Regions from separate parts of the Shewanella sp. FeAMO genome, predicted to be linked through region 1. Evidence: predicted binding sites of a transcription regulator. Region 1 holds the regulator's gene; the other holds the start of a gene.
The links. The regulator ArgR, encoded in region 1, controls arginine synthesis, uptake and breakdown. The targets are predictions, from matches to a motif close to ANTGAATANNTATTCANT.
Positions count from the first base shown of each region.

Region 2: a site for ArgR is predicted at 1,729-1,746, ahead of ACWAU4_RS15730 (YjiH family protein). Genes of this name have one in related genera too.

Region 1 covers NZ_CM132201.1:1,158,738-1,168,126, forward strand. Annotated here, with positions in the region: gene ACWAU4_RS05220 (ABC transporter permease) at 1-1,112, shown strand, start outside; gene ACWAU4_RS05225 (ABC transporter ATP-binding protein) at 1,109-2,152, shown strand; gene ggt (gamma-glutamyltransferase) at 2,425-4,068, shown strand; gene ACWAU4_RS05235 (Dyp-type peroxidase) at 4,167-5,102, shown strand; gene argR (transcriptional regulator ArgR) at 5,163-5,633, opposite strand; gene mdh (malate dehydrogenase) at 5,919-6,854, shown strand; gene ACWAU4_RS05250 (DUF4124 domain-containing protein) at 6,933-7,376, opposite strand; gene pssA (CDP-diacylglycerol--serine O-phosphatidyltransferase) at 7,468-8,370, shown strand; rRNA gene ACWAU4_RS05260 (16S ribosomal RNA) at 9,128-9,389, shown strand, end outside.
Region 2 covers NZ_CM132201.1:3,498,750-3,508,138, forward strand. Annotated here, with positions in the region: gene ACWAU4_RS15725 (methyl-accepting chemotaxis protein) at 1-1,527, shown strand, start outside; gene ACWAU4_RS15730 (YjiH family protein) at 1,900-3,177, shown strand; gene ACWAU4_RS15735 (two-component regulator propeller domain-containing protein) at 3,317-6,967, shown strand; gene ACWAU4_RS15740 (UDP-2,3-diacylglucosamine diphosphatase) at 7,057-7,923, shown strand; gene olsF (bifunctional ornithine lipid synthase OlsF) at 7,939-9,389, shown strand, end outside.

The DNA of each region.
Region 1 (9,389 bases):
CCAAGGTGATGGGCTGCTCGCCATGGCAGAGTTTCTGGCGTTTGTCGCTGCCAATGGCGCGCCCGGCGCTGGCGGCCGGTGTCGCCCTGGTGGCCATGGAAACCATGGCTGACTTGGCGACGGTCAATTATTTTGCGGTATCCACCCTGACCACGGCTGTTTACGACACCTGGCGAGCCTATGGTGACTTGGCGGCCGCGGCTAAAATTTCGCTATTGATGTTGCTTGGTGTCTTTACTCTGTTTGCGCTGGAGCGTATGGCGAGGCGCAAACAGCAATTGTTTCAAAAGCAGCTGTTGCTGGAGGCGCCAGAGCCTTACCGGCTCAAAGGTTGGCGTGAGTGGTTGGCGCTCGGCTACTGCTCGCTGTTGCTGCTGCTGGCGTTTGTTTTGCCATTTGTCATTCTCGGCAGTTACGCCTTGGATTACTGGCAGCAGAGCTGGAACAGTGACTTTTGGCAGTACAGTCTCAACAGCCTAACGGTCGCCGCCATCAGCAGTGTATTGTGTTTGCTCTTGGCTATCCTCTTGATGTTCATTCGCCGCCTGAGTCCGCGAAAGTGGGACATACTGCCATCCCGTCTGGTCAGTACCGGCTACGCTCTGCCGGGCACTGTGCTGGCGATTGCCGTGCTTATTCCGCTGACCTGGCTCGATTTCAGAATCGATGATCTCTATGCCCTGTTCGAGCGCCAAGGCCCGGGGCTCTTGTTCACCGGCAGTATCGCCGCCCTGGTGCTGGCGTTTTGTATTCGCTTTGCCGCCATCGCCATCGGCAGCATAGAGAGCAGTTACAAACGGCTGTCGCCTTCTCTCGACATGGCGGCCATCAGCCTGGGCAAGACACCGGGTAAAGTACTGGCATTAATCCATCTGCCATTGCTGCGCAGCGGTATTTTTGCGGCTCTGCTACTGGTATTTATCGAGGCGATGAAAGAGTTGCCGGCTGCCTTGCTGCTAAGCCCTGTCGGGTTTCACAACCTGGCTACCCAAGTGTTCCAATACGTCTCCGATGAGCAGTTGGAGCAGGGGGCGCTGGCGGCTATTGTCATTGTGTTGGTGGGGCTGGTGCCCTTGATTTATCTCAACCGTTCGCTGGAGCAAAACAACTGATGTCGACCCTGAGTGTCAAGCAACTCCACAGCCATTATGGCGCCCAACAGGTGCTCAAAGGGCTGAGCATTACCTTGCAAGCCGGTGAAATTGCCGCCCTGCTCGGACCCAGTGGTTGTGGCAAAACGACCTTGCTCAGAGCCATTGCCGGACTGCAGCCGGTCTCCGCCGGTGAAATTCATATCAGCGGCAGTGCAGTAACCACGGATAAGCTGCAGGTTCCGGGAGAGGAGCGTGGCGTGGGGATGATCTTTCAGGACTATGCCCTGTTTCCCCACTTGACGGTCGCGCAGAATATCCTCTTTGGTGTCAAGGGATTGAATAAGGCGCAGCGTCTGAGCAGACTTGAGGAGATGTTGGATCTGGTCAAGCTCCCGGGGCTTGCTGAACGTTATCCCCACGAGTTGTCCGGCGGTCAACAGCAAAGGGTGTCGATTGCCAGGGCGCTTGCCTATGAGCCTGAACTGCTGTTGTTGGATGAACCCTTCTCCAACATAGATGCCCAGGTACGCGGCGAGCTGATGCTGGAGATTCGTGCGATCCTCAAGAGCCGTAACGTCAGCGCCGTATTTGTGACCCACAGTAAGGATGAAGCCTTTGTTTTTGCCGATACCCTGGCGCTGTTTGAAGATGGAAAAATAGTGCAGCAAGGCAGTGCTGAAACTCTCTATGCCAACCCGGTCAATCGCTATGTGGCGGACTTTCTCGGCAGGGGTAATTATCTTAAGGCCCTGGTCAGCTGCGAACACTGTGTCGATACTCAAATCGGTCGACTTAAAAGCTCTTTGCCCCATGGTTTGCCACTGAACTGGCAGGGCGAGTTGTTGCTGCGGCCACAGCAGTTGGAGTTACGACCCGACGAACAGGGCCTGGCCGTGGTTACCGAGCGGCGTTTTCTGGGCAATGTTTGCCATTATGATGTGCAGCAAGAGGGCGTCATACTCGAGGTTCGTAGTCATCAGGTACAGTTTTCTCCAGGGCAGAGAGTCAGGCTGTCGGCACTGGAACATCCGTTGGTGTTGTTCGGTAATGGCTGTTAACAACAATTGTTTCATAAGTTTGCTGTGGGTGATAATTTGTTTGTCTCTGTGTTATAGCAAGCAATCGGTTTGATTGAACTCATCACAGGTATTCACTGAACCCCGGACTCGCCCATGCGCCGCTCCGGGATGAGAGCGGAGGCGAGATGCATAACTACAGCAATAATAAAATGCAGGACGCACAAGGGATACGGAATATCAGCAACAACTCATGTCGTCAGCTGTTACTCGGCGTCATCGGGAGTTTGGCTGTTTTCTGCAGCACGGGAAGCATGGCGATGGACAGAATCACGGGTGCGGCCTTTGCGAGCCGCTCTGAAGTCTATGCGGTCAATGGCATGGCGGCAACCAGCCAACCACTGGCGACTCAGGTGGCGGTCGATATTCTTAAGCAAGGAGGCAGTGCCGTAGATGCCGCGATTGCTGCCAATGCCATGCTGGGGTTGGTTGAGCCTACGGGTTCAGGCATAGGCGGCGATCTTTTTGCCATTGTCTGGAGCGCCAAAGAGCAGCGGCTCTATGGGCTCAATGCGTCTGGCCGCAGTCCGGCTTCTTTGACGCTGGAGATGCTCAAGGCCAAAGGGCTTGAGCATCTGCCGCCTTATGGGCCTTTGCCCGTATCCGTGCCCGGTGCCGTGGATGGCTGGTATGAACTGCATGACAAGTTCGGCAAATTGCCCATGAAGGATAACCTGGCGCCGGCTATTCATTATGCCCGTGAAGGATTTCCGGTTTCCGAGCTCATCGCCTTCTATCTGGCTCGCAGCGGTGACAAGCTGGCCAAATACCCGGGGTTTAAAGAAACCTATATGCCAGGCGGCCGCATGCCGGCCGTCGGTGAATTGTTTCGAAACCCGGCTTTGGCAAACAGCTATGAAAAAATTGCCAAGGGGGGCCGGGATGTCTTTTACAAAGGAGAGATAGCCCGCAGTATTGCCGCTTATATGCAACAACAGGGCGGTTATCTTTCCTATGAAGATCTCGCTTCTCACAAGAGTGAGTGGGTCGAGCCTGTATCGGTTAATTATCGGGGCTATGATATCTGGGAGCTGCCACCCAACGGCCAGGGAATAGCTGCACTGCAGATCCTTAAAACCCTGGAGCCATTTAATCTCAAGGCCATGGGGCTGGACAGCGCCGAATATGTGCATCATTTCGTGGAAGCAAAAAAGCTGGCGTTTGCCGACCGAGCCAAGTTCTACGCCGACATGGACTTTGCCAAAGTGCCGGTAGCCTCACTTATCTCCAAAGAATACAACTACGCCAGAGCCAAGCTTATCGATGCTGACAAAGCCGCCGCCAGTGTTGAGGCGGGTAATCCCAATCTTTTACACGGTGATACCATCTATCTCACTACCGCCGATAAAGAAGGCAATATGGTGTCTCTCATCCAGAGCAATTATCGTGGCATGGGCTCAGGCATGACGCCTCCGGATTTGGGATTTGTGTTACAGGACAGGGGCCAGCTGTTTGATCTCACTCCCGGGCGTGCTAATTCCTATGCACCGGGTAAGAGACCGTTTCATACCATAATTCCGGCCTTTGTCACCAAAGATGGCAAGCCTTGGCTCAGCTTTGGCGTCATGGGGGGAGCCACCCAACCCCAGATGCACGCTCAGATCATGATTAATCTGATTGATTTTGGCCTCAACCTGCAGGAGGCGGGCGATGCTCCAAGAATACTGCATACAGGTTCTAGCCAACCGACCGGCGAGCAGATGACAGATGGCGGTTATATCAGTCTCGAGTCGGGCTTTTCCATGGAAACCCGCCGTGAGCTGATGAAAAAGGGGCATACTTTGAGTGATTCTCTCGGAGCTTTTGGTGGTTATCAGGCCATAGGCGTCAATGTTGAAAGCGGCGTTTATCGGGGAGCGTCCGAGTCCCGAAAAGACGGGCAGGCATCAGGTTATTGAAAGCAATCGGCAAAAACGTGCGTGAGCTAATTCAAATTAATGCTCAAGTTGCGGATAATAAGGCCGAAGATGAATTAATCTGAAAGGGTAGATTGCAAATGGATACACAGGTTATGCCACGGGAACAACTGGGAATCTGCGCTGAGGGAAATCTGCACAGCGTTTATCTGATGTTCAATGCCAACGAAGGCGGAGAGTCACAACTGCGTCCTTGCCTGGCCAATGTCGCCCAGTATTTGTATGAGCTGGCAGATCAGTATGCCGACAGTGCCTTTAACGCCTTTGTGGCGATTGGTGCCAACTTTTGGGATCACCTCTATCCGGGAAGCAGACCGGCTGAACTCAGGCCGTTCCCTGCTATGGAGTCGGGTAACCGGGATGCGCCGGCGATAGAGTTCGATATTTTTATTCACCTGCGTTGTGATCGCCTGGATATTCTTCATCTGGTAGCCAATGAGGTCAACGAAATGCTGGAAGGGTTGGCTGAACTGGAAGAGGAGGAGCGCGGGTTCCGCTTTATGGACAGCCGCGATCTGACCGGTTTTGTCGATGGCACAGAAAACCCCAAGGGCAGAGGCCGTCAAGCTGTAGCCCTGGTAGGTGATGAAGACGATGCATTTCGCGGCGGTAGCTACATTCATGTACAGAAATATGTCCATAATCTGAGTAAGTGGCACAGACTGCCGCAGAAAAAGCAGGAAGACATCATAGGCCGCACCAAGCAGGACAACATAGAGTACGCCTCGGAAGACAAACCGCTGACGGCACATATCAAGCGGGTAAATCTCAAGTATGACAATGGTGAGTCGATGGAGATCCTGCGTCAGAGCATGCCCTATGGTTCTGTAAAACAGCAGGGTTTGATGTTTATTTCCACCTGTAAGACACCTAACCATTTTGAAAAGATGCTTCACAGTATGGTTTTCGGTGACGGAGAAGGACACCATGATCACCTGATGCACTTTACTCAGGCGGTAACTGGTTCCTCTTTCTTTGCCCCATCTCTGGATTTCATGATCCAGTTTGATGATTAATAGCGCGATAAAAACAAAAACGCCCCTCATTGAAGGGCGTTTTTTTATGGCATTTTCAACTCAGTCTGTGTAATTGAACAGCGACTTCACTGTTTCCAGAGTTTCATCAATGGTCTTGATGCTGGAAGGGCAGATGAAAATAGTATCATCACCGGCGATAGTGCCCAGAATACCTTCTGGCTTGCCGATGGAGTCCAACAGCCTGGCAATTAACTGCGCCGCCCCCGGGCTGGTACGCACCACTATCATGGCTTGGTTATGATCCACATCCAATACCAGATTCTTCAGCGGGCTGCCGGCGGTAGGTACCCCTAGTTCAGCCGGTAAGCAGTAGACCATCTCCTGCTTGGCGTTACGAGTGCGCACGGCACCGAACTTGCTCAGCATGCGCGAGACTTTGGACTGGTTGATATTGGCAAAGCCTTCGGCTTGCAGTGCATTGACTATTTCACTCTGGGAGCCGAAGCGCTCCTCTTTAAGCAGAGCCTTGAAGGTTCTGATTAGCTCATCCTGATTTTTGCTTGCTTGCATTATCTTCTTCTGTCGTTATTCAGAAAATCCCGGTCATTCTGCATATCAAACGGATAAGTGTCAACAAATACCCAAGATGTCTGCATAAAAATGCAATGTAGGTCATTTGGTGGGTAAAAGAAGCCTCAGTGGGCAGTAGAAAATGCTGAAGTTAATTCAGCTTTTGATGAAACAGAGTCATATGACTAAGGGATAATTGCTATTTTTGTGACGATCCTTTAATGTTGCGCCATCACAGAATTAGATCTATGTCACACATAATTCCGAGAATTGACGGAGATAACTATGAAAGTTGCTGTACTTGGTGCTGCTGGTGGTATCGGCCAGGCTCTTGCCCTTCTGTTGAAAACCCAATTGCCTGCCGGCTCTCAGCTGTCACTCTATGATATCGCCCCCGTAACGCCTGGGGTTGCCGTGGATCTGAGTCATATCCCGACAGCAGTTGAAGTTAAAGGTTTTGCCGGTGAAGACCCAACGCCTGCACTGGAAGGTGCCGATGTGGTGCTGATTTCTGCCGGTGTTGCCCGTAAGCCGGGCATGGATCGTTCTGATCTGTTCAATATCAATGCCGGTATCGTCCGTAACCTGATTGAAAAAGTGGCCGCGACTTGTCCCAAGGCGCTGATCGGTATCATCACTAACCCAGTGAACACCACTGTGGCCATTGCTGCTGAAGTACTGAAAAAAGCCGGTGTTTACGACAAGAACCGTCTGTTCGGTGTGACGACTCTCGATGTCATCCGCTCTGAAACCTTTATCGCCGAAGCCAAAGGGCTGAACGTTGCCGATGTTAAAGTCAATGTGATTGGCGGCCACAGCGGTGTGACCATTCTGCCTCTGTTGTCTCAGGTTGAAGGTGTCAGCTTCTCTGATGAAGAAGTTGCTGCCCTGACCAAGCGTATTCAAAACGCTGGTACTGAAGTGGTTGAAGCCAAAGCCGGTGGCGGCAGCGCGACTCTGTCCATGGGCCAGGCCGCTTTCCGTTTCGGTCTGTCGCTGATCCGCGGTCTGCAGGGTGAAGCCAATGTGATCGAGTGCGCCTATGTTGATGGTGGCAGTGAGCACGCTGAATTTTTTGCCCAGCCAGTGGTACTCGGCAAGAATGGTATCGAAAAGGTTCTGCCGTATGGAGAGCTGAGTGCGTTTGAAACCAATGCCCGTGACGCCATGCTGGATACCTTGAAGGCGGATATCAAACTGGGTGTAGACTTCGTTAAGTAAGTCAACTTCAGTGAATAAAAAGGAGCGCCGCGGCGCTCCTTTTTGCTACTTGAACTTATTCGACTCTGGCCTTGCTGGCTAGTTTCTTTGGCAAAACAGCCGAATTCTCTCCTGCTGCTCCTTTATCTGCGCCTGCCGTTCTTCTTCTGTCATCTTAATCATTTCACCGGAGGCCTCATCTTTACGTTGTAGTCTGGTGTGGGTATTGAGTACATCCAATTGGAATTTGGCCTTATCACAAATAGCCTGAGCCTGGGCCGCATCTTTCTCCTTGATCAATTTGGCCTGTTTCTCAGATTCCGTTTCCTGCACAACGTCATCTTTTCGCTGCGGCGCGACCGTGCCAATTCTGGCGGGTTGCAGATTTTGGCTGTCCAGTTCGGTGGCTTGTTGTTGTGGCGGCGGCTCCTGGCTGTAGTGGGTAACGCCATTTTCATCGACCCAAGTATAGATGGGCGTTGCCGAGGCAGCGTTGGCTCCGAGTAATGCCAGCAGAGCCATAAATAGGCTGATCCTTATCATTGTCTGTTTCCGTTTCTGCAGGGTGAGCTTGTCTGAGCAAGTGTGTTATCTTTGCCGCTATAGACCTTTATTACACCATCAGGTTAAGTGTATGCAAAATTTATCCAAGCCAACAATAAAAACCCGTGGCATCTATCTGTTACCCAATCTGATGACAACGGCAGGATTGTTCTCGGGCTTCTATGCTGTTATCGCTTCCATGAATGGGCACTTTGAGGCATCGGCTATTGCTGTATTTGTTGCCATGTTATTCGATGGACTGGATGGTCGTCTGGCGCGTTTGACCAACACTCAGAGTGCCTTTGGTGCCGAGTACGACTCGATGGCAGATATGGTATCCTTCGGTATGGCTCCGGCCTTGATAGCCTATAACTGGGGGCTTTCTGAATTGGGCAAAATAGGTTGGCTGGCGGCCTTTATCTATTGCGCCGGGGCTGCCTTGCGTCTGGCGCGCTTCAATACCCAAGTAGGAGTGGCCGATAAACGTTTCTTCCAAGGGCTTGCCAGTCCGGCCGCAGCGGCTCTTATTGCTGGCAGTGTCTGGCTGGGGCAGGGCTACGGCGTCTCAGGGCATGATATAGGCATATTGGTGGCCCTGGTCACGGCCGTTGCCGGTCTGTTGATGGTGAGTAATTTCCGCTATCACTCCTTTAAAGAAGTCGATTGGCGTGGCAAGGTGAACTTCCTGGTGATCTTGCTGGTAGTGGCCGTATTTGTGGTGATCTCGGTCGAGCCTGCATTAATTCTCTGTCTGCTATTTTATCTCTATGCTCTCTCGGGGCCTGTGGTTACCATTCGCAGCGTTAGAAAACTCAAGGTGTCTCATGTCGTTGGTGATGACGATGAGGCAGATGACTGTGATGACAAAGCATCAAGTGCAGAGAACTCTCCCATTTCCCATGCTCGAGATAACAAAGATAGCGATAACAAAGAGAGCGCCGAAGAAAAAGAAGATACGGGAGATAAAGCGAGCCAAGACAAGCTCAAGTCATGAATCTCTCTTGAAAGTGAAAACTTTGGGCTGCCACTCAAAAGGCTTTTACTCTGCAAAGCGGCAAAATATGTGCTAAACCTAGATCCCACCTCGAGTGAAATAGCCTTATGAAGACTCGTTTCACTCGGGCAACGGAACCCAACTTGCTAACTGTTCGACTCAAGGACGTAAGTTCGGGCATAGGTTCGGCATAGGTTTGGCATAGCTTCGAGCAGAGATGCAGAGGACTGATATCACTTTGACGAGCAACTCTGGTTAGTGAGCAAGTCAGCTTGCATAGCCATCTCAGTCGGTTCAAGTTACTCATCAAGATAAAAAGGGACTTTAGGGTAATATCTATGTTGCTCAAAGGTTGGTTTTGTCCTGTTGATGCCTAAATAGTGTTCGCTTGGTGTGGTTTTGCAAAAATCCCCCTTGCACAAAAGTTTTGGCTCCCTATAATGCGCTCCCACTGACACGGCACAGCGGCAACGCGAAAGACGTGACAGGGTCGAAGAAAACGGCTCTCGAGTCCTTTCAACGACAGGCGAAAAAAAAGATGGTAAATACCTCTTGACGCCGCAGCAGGAAAGCGTAGAATACGCAGCCCTGACCCGATTGCCACAGCGCCTAAGGGATTGCTCTTTAACAAGATAAACAAGCAAATCTGTGTGGACACTCACAGGCATTGAGAAATCGACAAAACGATTTAACTCGATGAAGAGTGTTCATACGAACAGAATTCATTGAGTCGATTCTTCGGAATCAACCAAAACTTTAATTGAAGAGTTTGATCATGGCTCAGATTGAACGCTGGCGGCAGGCCTAACACATGCAAGTCGAGCGGTAACATTTCAAAAGCTTGCTTTTGAAGATGACGAGCGGCGGACGGGTGAGTAATGCCTGGGAATTTGCCCATTTGTGGGGGATAACAGTTGGAAACGACTGCTAATACCGCATACGCCCTACGGGGGAAAGCAGGGGACCTTCGGGCCTTGCGCTGATGGATAAGCCCAGGTGGGATTAGCTAGTAGGTGAGG
Region 2 (9,389 bases), 2.3 Mb from region 1:
ACTACCACAGACAGGGAAGTCTGTCTGCAATCCACCGACGAACTCATTTCCACCACAGATCTTCGCGGCGTTATCACTTACGTCAACCCGGCCTTTGCTGAGATATCGGGTTTTTCTGAAGCCGAGCTGTTGGGCCACAGCCACAACATGGTTCGCCATCCCGACATGCCCAAGGCGGCCTTTGCCGAAATGTGGCAATGCCTCAAGGCCGGCAGTTCCTGGCGGGGATTGGTCAAAAACCGTTGTAAGGACGGTGGTTTTTACTGGGTCGATGCTTTCGTGTCCCCCATCTTTGAACAGGGAAAAATCATTGGTTATCAATCTGTCAGGGTTAAACCCAGTCAAGGCACCATCAAACGGGCCATCAAGGTATACAGTCGCCTGAATCAGGGCAAAAGAGTCAAAGATCCGCTGACGCTGACGCAAAAACGCTTGCTTTCGGCACTGGTGGCCGGCTCTGGCTTACTGCTTAGCGGCTATATCTGGGGCTGGGGCGTGGTGTTGGCCGGAGCCATGTTGATGGCGCTCAATCTGGCTATCTTCTATGACGAAGCCTTTCGTATTCCGGCACGATTGATGGCACTCAAGCAAGAGTACGATTCTGTCAGTCGCTTCATCTATGCCGGGCACGATACGTCATCCGTGCTCGAATTTCAGTTGCAGCGTAAGACCGCCATGCTTCAGGGCGTTTTGGGCCGGACTCAGGATCAAGCGCTTAAAACCAATGATATTGCCGCTCAGTTGGTGGTGGCCACAGAGCAGGCCAGAGTCGGCATGGATCTGGAACAACAACAGATGCAGCAGATAGCCAGTGCCATCGAAGAGCTGCATGCCACTATCAGTGATGTGGCTGACAACACCCAGGCAACCTCAGGCCGTATAGATGAGGCTTATGGCCTCTGTCGTCAAAGCCGGGATGTGATGCATCAGAACAGTGAACATATTCTCCACCTGGCCGATGATGTTGCCAGGGCGGCTTCCAATGCCAAACGCCTGAACGATGAAGCACAGCAAGTTGCCAACGCCATGTCGGAAATCGACGCCATTGCCGACCAAACCAACCTGCTGGCTCTCAATGCAGCCATAGAAGCAGCCAGAGCCGGCGAACAGGGACGCGGCTTTGCGGTGGTCGCCGATGAGGTCAGAGCCTTATCCGGCCGCACCCAGCAGTCCACCAAGAGTATATCTGCCAGCATAGAGGCCATGTTCAGCATGCTGACCCAGTGGGCCAATGAGATGGAAGCCAGTAGACAACAGGCACAGGAGTGCGCCACCGAAGCATTGTCGGCTGTGGAGTCCATCAACACAGTTAATCAGGGGATGGCTGAAATACACGATCTCGCCAGACAAAACGCCGTGGCGGCAACCCAGCAAGGGCAAGTAGTGCAAGAGATAGCAGGCGGCATACAGACGATTCACGGCGCCACCAATGACAATGTCAGCGCCCTGTGTCAGGTTGAGCAAGCCGTATTGCAGTTAAAGGCCAGTGCCGACAGGTCGCTGAACCTGAGACAGACTTTCGGCTGAGACAAAGCCCAGGTTCAGCCTGAATAACAAATATTTAACCATTTCTTTTTGAAGGACTTTTCATAAGGAACTGCTTAAATAATAATTAAGCAAGGACAGGAAATAACTATGCTGTTGTGATCAAAGAGACAGAACTGACAGCGAATGAATTTACATAGCCGCGCTAAGGGGGTAATCTTGCCCCCTTAAATTCGGGGGCCGGTTGAATGAAAATGCATTCAGAGCCAATATTGCCCCTGGCGAGTAGCTTTGTTACTCATCCAATTAGTGTAGATTCAGGGTGTAATAACCGTGGCAGACGAAAAACAACCCCGCAACATAACAACCATACTCACCTTCCTGGTGCCATCTCTGCTCGGCGTCTTACTCTTTATGACGCCTATCAGCTATAACAACGAACTGACCATTCCTGTGGCGGTGTTGGCCGGTGAACTCAAGAATTTGCTCAATGATTATTTGACCAGCATAATTTGCGCCATAGTGGTATTTACCGCCACGGCCAGTGTATTGGTGAAACTCCTGCGCCCCGGTTTTATCCGCCGCAGCAAGTTTCTCAATTCCCTGTTGAATATCAGCCCTGCCTGGCTCTTGGTCAGGGTTTTGGGCGCCATATTTATCTGTCTGACCTTCTTCCAGGTTGGCCCTGAGATGCTCATAGCCGATTCCACCGGCGCCTTGGTGATGAATGGCCTGTTGCCACTGCTGTTCTGTGTATTCTTTTTTGCCGGTATGTTCCTGCCTTTGTTGCTCAACTTTGGCCTGCTGGAACTCTTCGGAACCTTACTGACCAAGTTGATGCGGCCGGTGTTCAACCTGCCGGGACGCAGCGCCATCGACTGTATGGCCTCCTGGCTCGGGGATGGTAGCGTTGGTATTTTGCTGACCAGTAAACAGTATGAGAACCGCTTCTATACCCAGCGTGAGGCGGCGGTTATCGGCACCACCTTCTCGGCAGTCTCCATCACTTTTACCCTTGTGGTACTCACCCAAGTGAAACTGCAGGCAATGTTTGTACCCTTCTACCTGACAGTCTGTCTGGCCGGTATTGTTGCCGCCATAATAGTGCCCAAGTTGCCGCCGCTGTCGCGCAAGAAGGATGTTTATGTTGATGGCAGCCCCAGACAAAAAGATGATGAGTCGCTGCCAAAAGGTCATAACTCTCTGTCCTGGGGACTGGATCTGGCGCTCACCAAGGCGTCCCACACAGGTGGCGTATTCAAGGTGCTCTCCGAAGGGGTGAAAAATGTCATCGATATGATCTTCGGTGTGCTCCCTGTCGTAATGGCATTGGGGACCATAGCTCTGGTCATCGCCGAATACACCCCGGTATTTAACTATCTTGGTAAGCCTTTTATTCCATTGTTGGAACTGATGCAGATCCCCGAAGCTACCCAAGCCTCCAAGACTATAGTCGTCGGGTTTGCTGATATGTTTATCCCCTCGATTCTGGCCACCAGCATAGAATCCGACATGACACGCTTTGTGATTGCGGCGCTGTCTGTCACCCAATTGATCTACATGAGTGAAGTAGGTGCCTTGCTTATCGGCAGCAAGATACCGGTGAAAATTTGGGAGTTGTTTGCCATCTTCCTGCTGCGAACCCTGGTTACTCTGCCTGTGATTGCCGGGATGGCACATCTACTGTTCTAAGGGCAATTTAGCCGGACTTCCCCACAACGGCCGCTACATGCGGCCGTTTTTTATTTCTAAGCACTAGAATGTGCTCACAAAATTCGCATTTCGGCCACCAGCATCTACACTGAAAAAAGTTCGTTTTTGAGGCTTTTCGGTGAAAATCTTTGCGTTGCTGCTCCTTTTTACGGCACTTTGGTGCCTCGATAGCCTGACGCCGTCATTGGGCTATCGCCCCGTCCTTGAGCAATTTCAGGCCGAAGACGGCTTGTCGATGAACACTGTCAATGACCTCGCCACAGACGATCGTGGTCACCTGTGGATAGCCACACAAGCCGGACTCAACCGCTTCGATGGCGAACATTTCAGAATCTACAGTAAGCAGGACGCTCCCCACGGCCCTAGTGGCAATCACATTGAAAGGCTGTTGTTTTCAAGCCAGAAGGAGTTGTGGCTGCTGACCTTGAGCGATGGCCTGAATCTTTATCATCCGGACAGTGGCCGCTTTGAAATATTGGGTGCCGAAGCCGATCTGCCGCTGACCGGGATCCGCGAGCTGGCAGAAGACAAGCAAGGCATGCTCTGGCTGCTGATGGATGATGCCAAGGTTTGGCGCTACGACCCAAAACGCCGCCAACGCCTGGATAGCCAGCAGCTTCAGACAAATACCGTTTCACAACTGAGGTTTTATGCAACGCCTTCCGGCGACTTGTATCTTGCAGGAGACTCGCTCTGGCAGCTGGATGACAGCAAGTCCTGGCAACAGATGACAATATTGCCGCAGTCTGCTCAGGTAGAGTCTCTGATACAGGCCAAAGACGGCAGTTTATGGCTCGCAAGCAAAGGAACGCTCTGGCACTGGTCTTTGGGAACCGAGGCCGTGCCTTACTCCATCAACCAACTTGGCGATGCCGGCATTCGGCATATGGTTTTGGATCCACAGCAACGTCTCTGGTTGGCGGTGGATAAACTCGGTCTAGTGCGGTTTACACCTCAAACCCGGGAGCTTCTTTGGCAACAAAACAGCGATGGCAAGACCATCCAGACGCTGCATCTGGATGACAGCAACCAACTTTGGATAGCGACCAAGGGAGCCGGTCTCGGTAAGCTGGATCTCAATCAGGAAGCCATGGGAAAACTGCTCCCCAACAGTTTCGAGAACCACAACCTGGGTAATGGCGATGTCAGAGCGATTTTTCGCGATCATCTGGGGCAACTCTGGGTCGGCACCGCCAGCGGCCTTTATCAGGCACTGGAGTCTGACTCAGGCAAAATTCAAGGCTTCAAACCCTCGCCGCTAGCAAGCCAACTGCTGGATAAGGCCTTTATCGGTTTTATCAAAGAAGACAGTCAGGGCCGGCTGTGGATTGGCACTCGGGGCGAAGGCTTACTGATCTTCAATGCCGAGCGCGACAGCTATCTGCACTATCGCCATCAGGCCAATGAACCGGGCTCACTACCGGCCAACACCCTCTACAGTTTAACCTTTGATCAAAGTGGCATTGCCTGGATAGCAACCAAAGAAGCCGGAGTCAGCCGTTATCTTGGTATCGAAAAAGGCTTTGCCGCGCCGGATGCCACGCCGCTGCCCAAAACAGAAACCACTTCGATACTGGAGGATAACGGCGGCAATATCTGGATCACCAGTTACGGTGAAGGCCTATTCAGGCTCAAGCCGGATGGCAGTGTATCTCATTGGTCCACGGATACTGAAGTCCCTCTACCCAGCAAGCATCTGTTTTCCATCTACCAACATCCGGATGGACAGTTATGGATAGCATCCAGTGACGGCGTATTCTCATTCACCCCGGATAGCGGGCAGTATCAAATGTTTGATCGCCAACACGGCCTGATAGGCGATGTCGCCTACCTGATGCAACATGATGCCGACAACAAACTCTGGATTGGCAGCGCCAGCGGCCTGTCATGGCTGGATCCCGCAACAGGCACAAGCCGGAATTTTGCTTATGAAGATGGCTTGCAAGCCAACGAGTTCAACTTTGGCGCCGGGTTTCTCGATCGGGACGGTAGCTTGTTTCTCGGCGGTGTAAAAGGTCTCAACCATATCCAGCCCCCCGCTTTACCAGCGAGGAAACCTCCGGCGCAGCCGATCATAGATGAACTGCAGGCCCTGGGGCAAACACAAGAGCACGCACCAAAACCCTGGAGCCGACAGAAACTGGTTCTGGGGGTTGATGCCTTGCCGCTGAGTCTCAAATTCCACAGCCCGAACCTGCATCACGCCAGGCATCTTGAGTATCAATACAAACTCGAAGGCATGCAGCAGGAGTGGCTCAATACCCGGGGGGCCAGAACCGCCTTCTTCCCGGCGCTCAAACCCGGTGACTATCGCTTTATGGTCAGAGCTGTGGATATTGACGGCAATACCAGCCCGGCGCAGAGCCTGCTGCTGAGCATAACCCCCAGGCCCTGGCAAAGCCCCTGGGCTTATACTATTTACAGCTTATTGTTGCTGAGCCTGATATTTGGCTTTGCCTATAACAGGTGGCAGAAGTTTATTGAGCAACGAAAACTGCTGCAACAGGTGGCGAGCAGCGAGCAAAAGCTGCAACTGGCACTTATCGGCAGTGGCGATGAGTTTTGGGATTGGGATTTGCAGGCACAGGAGGCCAATCGCAATAACGCATTTCTCTGGTATCCCGAGCCCGAAACCCACCTGAAAGATACGCTGGAGCGCTGTGTCCATCCCGAAGACTTGCCGCTCATCTGGCCCGAGATTGATGCCTGCCTTCATAAAGGCCGGCAAGAATTTGAACTCAGCTATCGCGGCAAGACCCAGGACGACAGCTGGCTTTGGGTACTCAACCGTGGCCGGGTCATGACCAGGGATCAAGAGGGGCGCCCTTTAAGGATTACAGGAACCATCAAGGATATTCAGAAACTGAAAGAAACCGAATCGGCACTGCGTCGCTTCAATCAGGAGTTGGAGCAGAGGGTTAAACAGCGCACTGAAGCGCTGCAACAGAGCAATGATGAACTGAACCACACCCTGGAAGAGTTACGACTGGCGCAGTCTGAACTGCTGGATAAGGAGAAAATGGCCACACTTGGTGGTCTGGTTGCCAGCATCACCCATGAAGTCAACACTCCCATAGGCATCTGTGTCACCGCGGCTTCGCATCTGGCGGAGAATGTTAAAGCCTTCAACAAGCGCTTTTACGCCGAGGATGTCGATCAGCAGGATTTCGAACAGTACCAGAGTGAAGTGGCCGACTGCAGCCGACTGATGCTGACCAACCTGGAACGCGCCGCCAAGCTGATCCGCAGCTTCAAACAGCTCTCCGTCGATCAATCCCATGAAGAACTGCGGGAATTTAACCTGGGGCACTATCTGGATGAGATTTTCCTGTCGCTCAACCCCATGCTGCACCGCTCGCCTCACAAGTACAGCTATCAATGCCCGGCCGACATCACCCTCAACTCCACTCCGGGCGTCTTTTACCAAATTATCAGTAACCTCTTTACCAATTCACTGGTACACGCCTTTCCAGAAGGAAGCGAGGGACGGATGTCGCTCAATGTCAGCCGCACAGATAACGGCATAGAGCTTGTCTACCGTGATGATGGTTGCGGCATGAATACCGAAGTACAGCAGAATATTTTTGTTCCCTTTTTTACCACCAAACGCGGTAAAGGCGGCAGTGGCCTGGGGATGAACATAGTCTATAACCTGGTGACTCAAGTACTTGGCGGCGAGATCCGTCTGATCAGTGCACCGGGTCATGGCAGCGAGTTCCGCATCATACTGCCAAATGATATAGAGGTAAGTTCAGGGGCGTCACAATAAGGTCATCAAGACGTCACTTCAAGGTCAAATAACTGACTTAGAGTCTTTCACAGTCAAACCCGTTTCACTGGTTTTATCCAGGAGCCGCGATGAAAGACAGCAAGTCATTGGTAGCAAAACCATCGACATTTCACCCATCCTCCCGCCGCGCAGCCGAGTCTGTCATCAAGCTCAACGCCCTCTGGCTCTCGGATATTCACCTGGGCAGCATTGACTGCAAGGCCGAATATCTGCTGCATTTCCTAAACAGCGTTCAGCCCAAGGTGCTGTATCTGGTGGGGGACATAGTCGATATCTGGGCCCTCAAACGCCGGGTATTCTGGCCCGAGAGTCACAACCAACTGCTGCAAAAACTGCTGCAAATGGCACAGAGCGGCATCAAGCTGGTGTATCTGCCCGGCAACCATGACGAGCTGTTTAAGGATTACCACCAGCTGCAACTCGCCGATGTCATTATCAGCAAAGAGTACCGACATCAAACCCTGAGCGGCAAAACCCTGCTGATGCTGCATGGCGATCAATTTGACTCCGAAGTCTGTATCGGCCGTATCACCGCCCGCCTCGGCGATCACCTCTACGATGTATTGATGTTTCTCAACCGCCAATTGCACAAGGTTCGCCGCCGTCTCGGTTATCCCTATTGGTCTTTGGCCGGCTTTATCAAGCAAAGAGTCGGCAAGGCCCAGCAAGCCATCAACAGTTTTCGCGAAGCCGTGGTGCGTTATGGCCGCAAGCAGAAGGTGGACGGCATCATCTGTGGCCATATTCACCAGCCGGAGCTCACGGAAATGAGCGGCTTTATCTATGCCAATGATGGTGACTGGGTAGAGAACTGCACTCTATTGACTGAAACCCTCGAGGGCGAGCTGCAACTCGAGCGCTGGAATGAACAACTGGGCCGGACCGAAGTACTGAAACGCTTCGCCTGGCAGGGACAAGAACAACAAGCTGCTTAAATCAGGTACCCCATTATGATGTTTACCGTCGATAAAGTCGTGGAATCCAATCTGCCCAATATCAACAGCAAGCCTTGGCTCGCCAAGCCAACCAAGGCCTTACTGCGTTATCTGCTTAATGAGCGGGAGTGCAATGATATCGCCGGCCAATTCAGTTTTCTCAAGGGCGTGGATTTTGTTGAACAAGTGCTGGAAAGCTTTGCCGTCAGCTATACGGTTCCGGACAGTGAGGTGGAAAACATTCCCCATCAGGGCCGGGTCGTTATCTTCGCTAATCATCCAATAGGTTCGCTGGATGCTCTGGTGCTGATAAAACTAATCAGCGAAGTCAGGCCTGACATTAAAGTGGTTGCCAACGAGCTGTTGATGACACTGACGCCACTGCACAACATCCTGCTGCCGGTTCGCAATATGACAGGCGGAACCCCCAGACAACACCTGGAGAAGATCCATCAACATCTGCGCAGTGAAGGCGCTGTGCTCATCTTTCCATCGGGTGAGGTATCCAGACTCAGACCAAGCGGCATTCGCGATACCCAGTGGCAAACAGGCTTCCTGAAGATGGCTATCAACTGCAATGCGCCGCTGCTGCCCATGTATGTCGATGCCAAGAACTCGGCGACCTTTTACGGTGCTTCCATCTTGTATAAACCTTTGGCTACCCTGCTGTTGGTCAAGGAGATGTTTAAACAAGCCAGTAATACTCTGCCGGTGCGTATCGGCGAGCTTATCCCGGCCGAAGCGGTCAGCGGCAGTGACTTCCCGCTTAAAACCCGGGTCAGCCTGCTGAAGAACCACCTCTATCGCATAGGCAAGAACCGCAGCCCACTGTTCAACACCCAGAGCGCCATCGCCCATCCGGAAAAACGTCGTGAGTTGCAACAGGCTTTACTGCAGTGCGAACAGCTTGGTCAAACTCAGGATGACAAGCAGATTTTCCTCTATCGCCATCAGGGCAGCAGCCCAGTGATGCGGGAAATAGGTCGGCTGCGGGAGCTGGCTTTTCGCGCCGTGGGTGAAGGCACAGGAAAACGCAGAGACATAGACAAATACGACTCCAGTTATCTACACCTGGTACTCTGGGATCCCAAGGAGCTGGAGATAGTCGGCGCCTACCGTTTTGCCGAAGTCGCCCGCTTGCACAGTGCAGGTGAAAACCTCTACAGTGAGTCACTGTTTCACTATCAAACAGAATTTGCTCCCTATTTCGCCAAGGGCCTGGAACTCGGCCGCAGCTTTGTGCAACCTAAATATTGGGGAAAGCGCAGTCTCGATTATCTCTGGTACGGCATAGGTGCCTTTCTGGCTCGTCATCCCGGCTACCGCTACCTTTTCGGTCCTGTGACCATAAGCAATCAGTTGCCGGCACAGGCCAAGGAGATGTTGGTGCACTTCTACCTGCAGCAGTTTCCCTGTAAGACACAGCTGGCACAGTCTTTCACGCCTTTTGGTCTGCCTCCTGAGCG